2 regions of the Polaribacter sp. MED152 genome follow, and region 1 is predicted to be linked to the other one. Evidence: riboswitches for the same ligand, from Rfam matches in the RefSeq annotation. Region 1 holds a riboswitch; the other holds the start of a gene.

Region 1 (4,753 bases):
TGCTATTAAAGTAAATAATGCTTTAGACTATCAAACAAATGTTCCTGGTATTTATGCAATTGGAGATGTAAATACATATCCAGGTAAATTAAAACTAATTTTATGTGGTTTCCATGAGGCTACATTGATGTGTCAAAGTGCTTATAAAAGAATCTTTCCTGATAAAAAATACGTAATGAAATATACTACAGTTGGCGGTGTACAAGGTTTTGATGGTACTAAGAAAGAAGCACCAAAAGCAGTAATTAAAGCAATTCAATAAGGGTATATTGTTAGGTTTGCGTAAATTTGTAGACTAGATCAATAATAGACAAAGAGATGCAAGACATCAATATAAAAATTACAGACAGAGAAGGTAAAACGCATGATATTGTAGCGCCTACAGACATGTCTATGAATTTAATGGAAGTAGTTCGTTCTTATGAGTTAGCAGAAGAAGGTACTATTGGTATTTGTGGTGGAATGGCTATGTGTGCTTCATGCCAATGTTATGTGAAGTCAGACCATGAACTTCCAGAAATGACAGATGATGAAGATGCAATGTTAGCAGAAGCATTTTATGTAGAAGATAACAGCAGATTAGGTTGTCAAATACAAATTACACCAGAATTAAATGGTTTAGAGGTAGAATTAGCACCTGAAAGTTAAACCTTTATGAAGCAGACAGAACAAATCATAGAAAATAAAAAATCGGTTGAATTTAAGAATTACAATATGTGTTTAAGAGACGCTGTTGAAGTTTTTACAAAACAGTTGATAAACAATTTATTTGACCAAAATCATCTTTCGGAAAATGGTTCAGATACTCGAAGAAAATTTTTATTGATCTTAGAAAGACTAGCTGTAGAAAATGGTGAAAAACTTTGGAGCGATTTTCAAGAATCATTTAACGCCATTCGTAAAAAGTTAGATCTAGATGCAGAGGCTGCAAATAGAAATGATCCAGCTGCTAAAAGTTTAGAAGAAATATACTTGGCATATCCTGGTTTTTATGCAATAGCTGTGTACAGACTAAGTCATCAATTACTAAAATTAGATATTCCTATTTTACCTAGAATGATGAGTGAATTTGCTCATAGTACAACAGGTACAGATATACATCCAGGAGCAGAAATTGGAGAATCGTTCTTTATAGATCATGCAACAGGTATTGTAATAGGTGAAACTACCATCATTAAAAATAATGTTCAAATTTTTCAGGGAGTTACCTTAGGTGGAATTCAAGTAAAAAAGAGCTTGGCATTCACAAAAAGACACCCAACAATAGAAGACAATGTTATTATTTATGCAAACGCAACTATTTTAGGAGGAGATGTAATTATAGGTGCAAACTCTGTAATTGGGGCAAATGTTTGTGTAACAGAATCTATACCTATTAACTCAGTAGTTACAGTGCAAAAAGAAAATAATATTTTTCAAAAAAGAATTTAAAATGCAAACAAAAAGTATCATAGATTTTGTAGGAAATACGCCATTAGTAGAAGCGCAAAGAATCTTTAAAAAAGAGGGTGTTACACTTTTATTAAAACTAGAAGGTAATAATCCTGGAGGTAGTGTAAAAGACAGAGCTGCCTATTATATGATTTCTGAGGCTATTAAAAGAAAAAATATTAAAAAAGGAGATACTTTAGTAGAGGCTACAAGTGGTAATACAGGCATTGCATTGGCTTTAATGGCTAAAGTTTTAGGGGTAAATATGGTAATAACTATGCCAGAAAACTCAACGATAGAAAGAGTAAAAACGATGCGTGCTTATGGTGCAGAAGTTATACTTACTCCTGCAGATAAAGGTATGGAAGGTGCAATAGATCATGCACTAAGTTTAAAATATAAAAAGGGTTATTTTCGATTAAATCAGTTTGATAATTTCGATAATCCAAAGGCACATTACAAAACAACTGGCCCAGAAATTTGGAGAGATACTCAAGGTAAAGTAACACATTTTGTTTCTGCAATGGGCACAACTGGTACCATAACTGGAGTTTCTGATTTTCTTAAAGAAAAAAATGAAGATATTACTATAATTGGGGCGCAACCAAAAGATGGAGCAAGAATTCCAGGTATTAGAAAATGGAAAAAAGAATATTTACCAGCTATTTTTAATCCAAAAAAAATAGATCAGGTTTTAGAAGTAAGTGAAGAAGAAGCCAAAGCAATGACCATTCGTTTGGCAAGAGAAGAAGGTATTTTTTCTGGAATGAGTAGTGGAGGTTCTGTCTCTACTGCTATTAAAATTGCCAATTCAATAGACAAAGGTGTTGTGGTTGCCATTATTTGTGATAGGGGAGATAGATATTTATCTTCAGATATTTACGAATAAACCATAAAAAATAGAAAAAAAGTTCGTTACTTTGTTTCGAATTTAGTTCATAAACTTATTAATACGTTATCACGAAAGGCAGAGGGATTAGACCCAGTGAAGCTTTGGCAACCTCTCAGAAATGAGAAAGGTGCTACATTCTACAATCTATTTCGATATTTTATCAAATAGCTATTGACAGATAACAGAGAAATTACACTTTTCCTGATGACATATTATATAATAATTAGATATGTCAAATATTTACAAAGCTTTACAAGAAAGAATTTTGGTTTTAGATGGTGCTATGGGTACCATGCTACAAGCCTATAAATTTACTGAAGAAGATTTTAGAGGAGAGCGCTTTAAAGAGTACCCAACACCTTTGCAAGGAAATAATGATTTGTTATCATTAACCCAACCAGAAGCAATAAAAACAATTCATGCCAAGTATTTTGAAGCTGGTGCAGATATCATAGAAACCAATACTTTTTCTGGAACTACAATTGCAATGGCTGATTATCAAATGGAAGATTTGGTATACGAATTGAATTATCAATCTGCGAAAATTGCGAAAGAAGTTGCTTTAGAATTTACAGCTAAAGAACCGAATAAACCACGTTTTGTTGCAGGTTCAATTGGGCCAACAAATAGAACTGCAAGCATGTCTCCAGATGTAAACGATCCTGGTTACAGAGCTGTAACTTTTGATGAATTAAGAGTTGCTTATAAACAACAAGTAGAAGCATTATTAGATGGTGGTGCAGACATTTTATTGGTAGAAACTGTTTTTGATACATTAAATGCAAAAGCAGCATTGTTTGCAATAGAGCAGGTTAAAGAAGAAAGAAAAATGGATATTCCTGTAATGCTAAGTGGTACAATTACAGATGCATCAGGTAGAACTTTATCAGGCCAAACAGCAGAAGCTTTTTTAATTTCTGTTTCTCATATTCCATTATTATCAGTAGGTTTTAATTGTGCTCTAGGTGCTAATTTGTTGCAACCTCATTTAGAGGCAATTGCCAACAAAACAGAATTTGCCATTTCAGCTCACCCAAATGCAGGTTTACCAAATGCTTTTGGAGAGTATGATGAAACTCCAGAAGAAATGGGAGAACAAATAGAAGAATATTTAAAGAAAAATTTAATTAATATTATTGGTGGCTGTTGTGGAACATCACCAGAACATATTAGAGTTATCGCAAATATTGCTGCCAAATATAAACCTCGTAAAATTTTAGAAAAAGTACACTAATGAAAGTGAAACAAACTAAATACATGCGATTATCGGGTTTAGAACCTCTGATTTTAAATGAGAATAGCAACTTTATCAATGTTGGTGAACGCACAAATGTAGCTGGTTCTCGTAAATTTTTACGTTTAATTAAAGAAGAAAAATTTGACGAAGCTTTAGATGTTGCACGTCATCAAGTAGATGGTGGAGCGCAAATTGTTGACATTAATATGGACGATGGTTTGATTGACGGAAAAGAAGCTATGGTTCGTTTTCTAAATTTAATTGCTGCAGAACCAGATATTTGTAGAGTTCCAATGATGATTGATAGCTCTAAATGGGAAATCATAGAAGCTGGTTTACAGGTAGTTCAAGGTAAATGTGTCGTAAACTCAATTTCTTTAAAAGAAGGTGAAGAAAAATTTATTTGGGAAGCCACTCAAATTAAACGTTATGGAGCAGCTGTAATTGTAATGGCTTTTGATGAAGTTGGGCAAGCAGATAATTATGATAGACGCATAGAAATAGCCAAAAGATCTTATCATATTTTAGTAAACAAAGTTGGTTTTGCATCAGAAGATATCATTTTTGATTTAAATATTTTTCCTGTAGCAACAGGTATGGATGAACATCGAAGAAATGCTATCGATTTTATAGAAGCTACAAAATGGGTGCGTGAAAATTTAGAAAATGTATCTGTAAGTGGTGGAGTTTCAAATGTGTCTTTTTCATTTAGAGGTAACAACACAGTTCGTGAAGCAATGCACTCGGTTTTCTTGTATTATGCCATTCAAAATGGTATGAATATGGGTATTGTAAATCCTGCAATGTTAGAAGTCTATGATGATATTCCCAAAGATTTATTAGAGCATATAGAAGATGTAATTTTAGATAGAAGAGATGATGCTACAGAGCGCTTATTAGATTTTGCAGAGACTGTAAAAGGAACCACCAAAAATAAAACAGTCGATTTATCTTGGAGAGAAAAACCGCTACAAGAAAGAATTACACATGCTTTAGTAAAAGGGATTGATGCTTTTATTATTGAAGATGTAGAACAAGCAAGGCAAGAAGCAAATGCACCTATAGAAGTTATAGAAGGCCACTTAATGATTGGTATGAATGTAGTAGGCGATTTGTTTGGTGCTGGAAAAATGTTTTTACCCCAGGTAGTTAAATCTGCAAGAGTAATGAAAAAAGCAGTAGCCTATTTAAAT
Region 2 (4,753 bases), 260 kb from region 1:
TTCAGATACATCTGCTGTAAGTTCATCATTTGACAGTTCAGTTGATTCTAAATCCATTTTATCTGCAATTTCTTCTGTAACTAAAATTTCGCCGTCCTCATTGTTTTCTATCCAGTCATTTACGTAGGATTCACTATCCGTTGCTTTTAGCTGAACTGCAATTGTTTCTCCTGTTTCTTCATTGGTTAAAAGTACATCTGTATCTGGGTGATTGGTATCTGTAAATAAGGCTGCTGAAATTGCGTCACCATCTTCATTTTCTATCTCTACAAATTGTATTTCGTGTAAAACACCCTTCACATTATTGGCCAAACCTACTAACTGGTCTTCATCAAATTCTTGCAAATAGTCTTGAACTTCCTCGAGACTCATAGCCTGTGTATCAGGTACGGCTCGTCTTAGAGCCTGTAACACTAGTTCCTCATCTGCATTTAGATTTCCTAAATCGCCAAAAGTTAACTTTGCGAGAGCCCCTAAAACTAAGGTTTTATCAATATTCTTTTTTATGTACTTTACCTTAGACACTAGAGCTCTTTTTTTCGTTTGTTTATTTCGTCTTTATTTTCTTTGGCAGATTTTTTACCTTCTGCTTTTGCTTTTTTAAAGATGTCCTTTAAAGTTTCTTTGTCTATTTTTTCTCCTTTTATTTTTTTAAGAAAATAGTAGTCCATTACTCTACCTATACCAAAAGTTAGACCATAAACTAATGGAATTGTGGTGATGGCTCCTAAAAAAGGTAATACTGTTTTATAGGCACCAATAGCCAATTGCTGTGCTAAAAAACCTAACCCTACCAAGCCAGCTATTTCTTTGAATACTTCTGTAGCTCCAGCTTCTGAAATGTCATACCCTCTAATGTCTGCCAACTTTTTACCCATATAACCTTGAATCGGGGTAAGCACAAAAATATCTGCAAATGGAATAGGTTGTACAGCAATGGCTGCACAAAACACACTAAATACTTTTATGATTTGAGAAACTTTTTCTTCATCTGTTAAATCGGTTCTGTTTTCGATATCAGAAACCTCTGCCTTTATTTTGGCTTTTGCTTTTGTTAATAATTCCATAGCTATTTTTTTATCAATATTTACTGTCTTTTAATTATTTCATAGAAAAAATTATAATAAAGTAATTGATGTTATTCTGCTGACTCTAAATGTTCTTTCTTCACCTCTTAAATGACAAAACCCTTTAATGTGGTCGTTATAGAAACCATCATCAGTATATGAATTATTGTAATCTAAATCACTCACCAACCTTTCACTTATATCACCATCAAATTTTCTATATTTTATAAAAATATTTCTTTTATCTATTATCGCTTTTTTAACTTGTGCTTTAACATACATAGCATTTTATTTAAAAATTAATTTACTTTACTTCTATAAAACCTTTAAAAAATTCTTTTTATTTGTATAACTTAAATTTGTTTATATTTTTTGAATAGTTCCAAATTTCATTTGATCTATCAAAGCTGCTAATTCAAATTTGCACCAGTATATTTTATCTCTGAAGCGAACTTACTCTTAGCTTATATATTCTTTTAACTCTAAAATTGTAAAATTAAGATGATTTTATTCTATTAGTTTAGCAATCTAAATTTTTATAAAGATCTAAGACTTCCCAAACATCATTTGCTTAATAAAAACTTTGAATGTGCACTTAGCACCCTTCAATATATGTTAGATTATCTTTAAAGCTTCGGCAACTGACTCTGCTTTGTGGTGCTGACTAAATTTTAAAACAATATCAAAGGTGTAAAATTTAGTATTCACAGAAAACCTTTTTTGTTAACCTTTTAGATTAATTTTTCATGTTATTTCTGTATTGTGTTATTTCCCTTTTTCAAAAATCTACTTAATTGATTTAATTTCCCAGTTATTACATCTATTTTACTATTCGTTAACAAACATTTAGAAGCCCTTTCGTTAATTGATAAATCTAAATTATACCTAAGTATTCAAGTTTCAAAAAGTGATTATAAAAATATTTAAAACACTCATTGGATTAATTAAATAATTAATTTAGAAAAAATATTCTAAAATAAGCATGCCTATTGAAAGGAATAATAAATTAATTAAAACACAGATTTCAAACAAATTTTAAGAAAACTGAAATACTAGCGAATAATATTAATAGCAATTTATATTTAGCGAAGTACTGAGTTAAAGATATAAATTTTGTTCAAATAAGCAATGGTTAGAAAATAAAATATCCATTTCAAATTATTTAATTGATGGGATAATCAACTTTTAAATTGCTAAAATCATATATTTTAATATCTTTGTGGCAGTATCAGGAACGCAAGAATTGCGTACCAACCGAGCAAAAAAGCTACGGTGGTTTAGTATACGGACAGTTCTGTCAAAATAAATGAACATCCAACATATCTATTATTTACCTGATGCATAACCTTTAAAACTATGCATTTTGAAAAACTTAATGTCAAGATTTGGCGGACATGCCGTCAACTTTGGAACTGGTAAAGCCAGTGAAAAACTATTACCAGAAGATCAATCTTTGGATAATTTATTAGTGAATTATGCTCAAGAAATTATCCCTAACCATTTCATTATTTCATCTTACGATGCCATTCCTGAATATATGGGAAAATATCAATGGAAAACGATTAAAAAAGATGTCTTTAAATTAGGTGATCTAGAGCATGATTTTACTGATTTATTACTACAATATCAAGCTTCCGTAACCACCAGTATTTACTTAGGAAAGCATCATTACAACAATGTCTATGCTGTTTTTATTAAAACACATAAAGAAGGACTTGAAGACCATGTCCCTGATTACTACGAAAGTTTCGATTATGTGTTACAAATGCTCATTCAATCCGTAGACGAAAAGCCTGAACTAGACACAATAAAATTAGAGAGAATTCTACTTATCCTTTTTTATAAGATGGGATTGATTTATGAAGATTCCATAACTTTATTTAAGAGGTCGAAAACTCATTTAGGTCAAATGATATCAGAAGAATTTGAAACAACTACGATTAACGCATTAGTCGACTTAGATTCGGATGATAAGCTTGCTGAATTGTTAAAGAAAAGAGGAAATGAACAAGCATAAAAACAAATTAAAGAAAAGTGATTTTCAATATTTCTTAACCACTATTGATACTGATTGGGATGCTAAATTCTATTATTACTATCGGGTCACAAATGATGATTTTATACAGCTCGCTAGCTTCTTAGATGATTATGAAATATCCTTACGTAGTAAAACGAGGATAACATACAAAAGTCTAAAGCAAAACCTTTTGTTAACTTTAGAAAACTAGCTAGAAGGAATGTACTTATATCAAGAATACCCTGGCTTTATTTCTAGTAAAATGATTACAGGTTATGAATTTAATAGAGTCATTCAAAAAATAGTTCATGAGAAGAAGGCTATTAAACAAAAAGCTAAAAAGACTATTACACCACTAATACAATATTTAGAAAAGTTTCACCTCTACCCAAATCCTTTAGGTAACAATGAACGAAGTTGGATTGCAAAATGTCCTTCTGGAGGCAATCACTTTTTGATGGTGGTTACTACTACAGATGAATGGGGATGTGGGTATTACAAGAGAAAAGGAAAGTTAGAGGAACTTAAAAAATGGTTGTCTGAAATCAAAAGTAAAAAAGACCAGAAGATGTAGACACAAATGCTAAAGGAAATCAAAACAGAAAATCTACAAACCAAGGAAACCTTAAAGTGTTGGATTAATATAAATTAAAGAGACAAAAACACCTATTACAAATAAATTAGAACATAAGCTATGGAGTACCATAAAACAACTGTAAAACCTTTTTCAGCTCAAATAACTTTAGGATTAGAGAAAGGCTATACACAAGAAGTCATACAAAAAAAGCAAATACTACAGTTTATACAAACCTATCAAAAGGAATTATTCATAAATAAAAATATTGCTATTAGTGCATCAGTTAGTCACTGTGATATTGTTTTTAGTGGACAAATAGAGCCACATTTAAAACTCAATTTTATCAATTACCCAAAATTTCCATTAGAAGAAAAACATCTTAAGGAAACTATTAATAACCTTACGAAAGCATTGATGCAAGAGTTTTTACAAAACAGAGTAGTTGTCGAGTATTTAGATGAAACCGTCATGTTTGAAATTACTAATGAAATTGACCCAAGAATAAACTAAAACTATGAAAAAAGACATTTATATTGGATTACTAACACCTTGGGGTGTACCTCTTATTGAAAAGACATTAGAAAATTGGAGTGATGTGGAAATTAATAAATTTATGGAATTACATAGGTTACATGTATACAGCTCCAAACAAGAATCTAAAGGGGTCTATAATTTTAATATTATTAGAAATAGCACCTACCTTGCGTTAGAAAATGAAATTGAACAAATGAATATGAAAGTTGAAAAGCTAAGAACTATAAGTTTATTAGGGCAGTTTATTCATGAAAGCCAAGAAGTTCCTATAGATTATGCTGTAATTTTAAAAAACTCATTCATAGACATGCAAAAATACCTTACAGATGATGAGGAAGCTGTTTTACTAATTAATGAAAGTGAATCTCCTAACAAAATCATTAACTTAACAGGTGTTTGTCCTTATGTTATTTTATTTTTTGATGAAGAGTTAAATTTTAGAGGTGTTTCATATAGTAAAGAAAGTGGTAAAGGTGAGTTTAGAATTACTACTCAATACAAAACACTACTTTTTTTAAGACTACCTCATCAAGTAAAATACGACCAAATAAATAATTT

What was found. A riboswitch is a leader RNA that binds a small molecule or an ion and turns the genes downstream of it on or off. The one in region 1 is predicted to bind S-adenosylmethionine.
Region 2: it holds a riboswitch for S-adenosylmethionine, as region 1 does, so the genes downstream of both, MED152_RS07285 (hypothetical protein) here and MED152_RS06105 (homocysteine S-methyltransferase family protein) in region 1, are expected to answer to the same signal.

What each region holds. Positions count from the first base shown of each region.
Region 1 is NC_020830.1:1,381,167-1,385,919, reverse strand. Features, by position in the region: gene MED152_RS06125 (NAD(P)/FAD-dependent oxidoreductase) at 1-262, shown strand, start outside; gene MED152_RS06120 (2Fe-2S iron-sulfur cluster-binding protein) at 319-648, shown strand; gene epsC (serine O-acetyltransferase EpsC) at 655-1,431, shown strand; gene cysM (cysteine synthase CysM) at 1,433-2,320, shown strand; SAM riboswitch class I at 2,384-2,508, shown strand; gene MED152_RS06105 (homocysteine S-methyltransferase family protein) at 2,553-3,557, shown strand; gene metH (methionine synthase) at 3,557-4,753, shown strand, end outside.
Region 2 is NC_020830.1:1,643,335-1,648,087, forward strand. Features, by position in the region: gene MED152_RS07270 (hypothetical protein) at 1-525, opposite strand, end outside; gene MED152_RS07275 (YcjF family protein) at 525-1,067, opposite strand; gene MED152_RS07280 (WYL domain-containing protein) at 1,119-1,349, opposite strand; SAM-I-IV-variant riboswitch at 2,288-2,382, shown strand; gene MED152_RS07285 (hypothetical protein) at 2,431-3,084, shown strand; gene MED152_RS07295 (hypothetical protein) at 3,305-3,658, shown strand; gene MED152_RS07300 (hypothetical protein) at 3,779-4,171, shown strand; gene MED152_RS07305 (hypothetical protein) at 4,176-4,753, shown strand, end outside.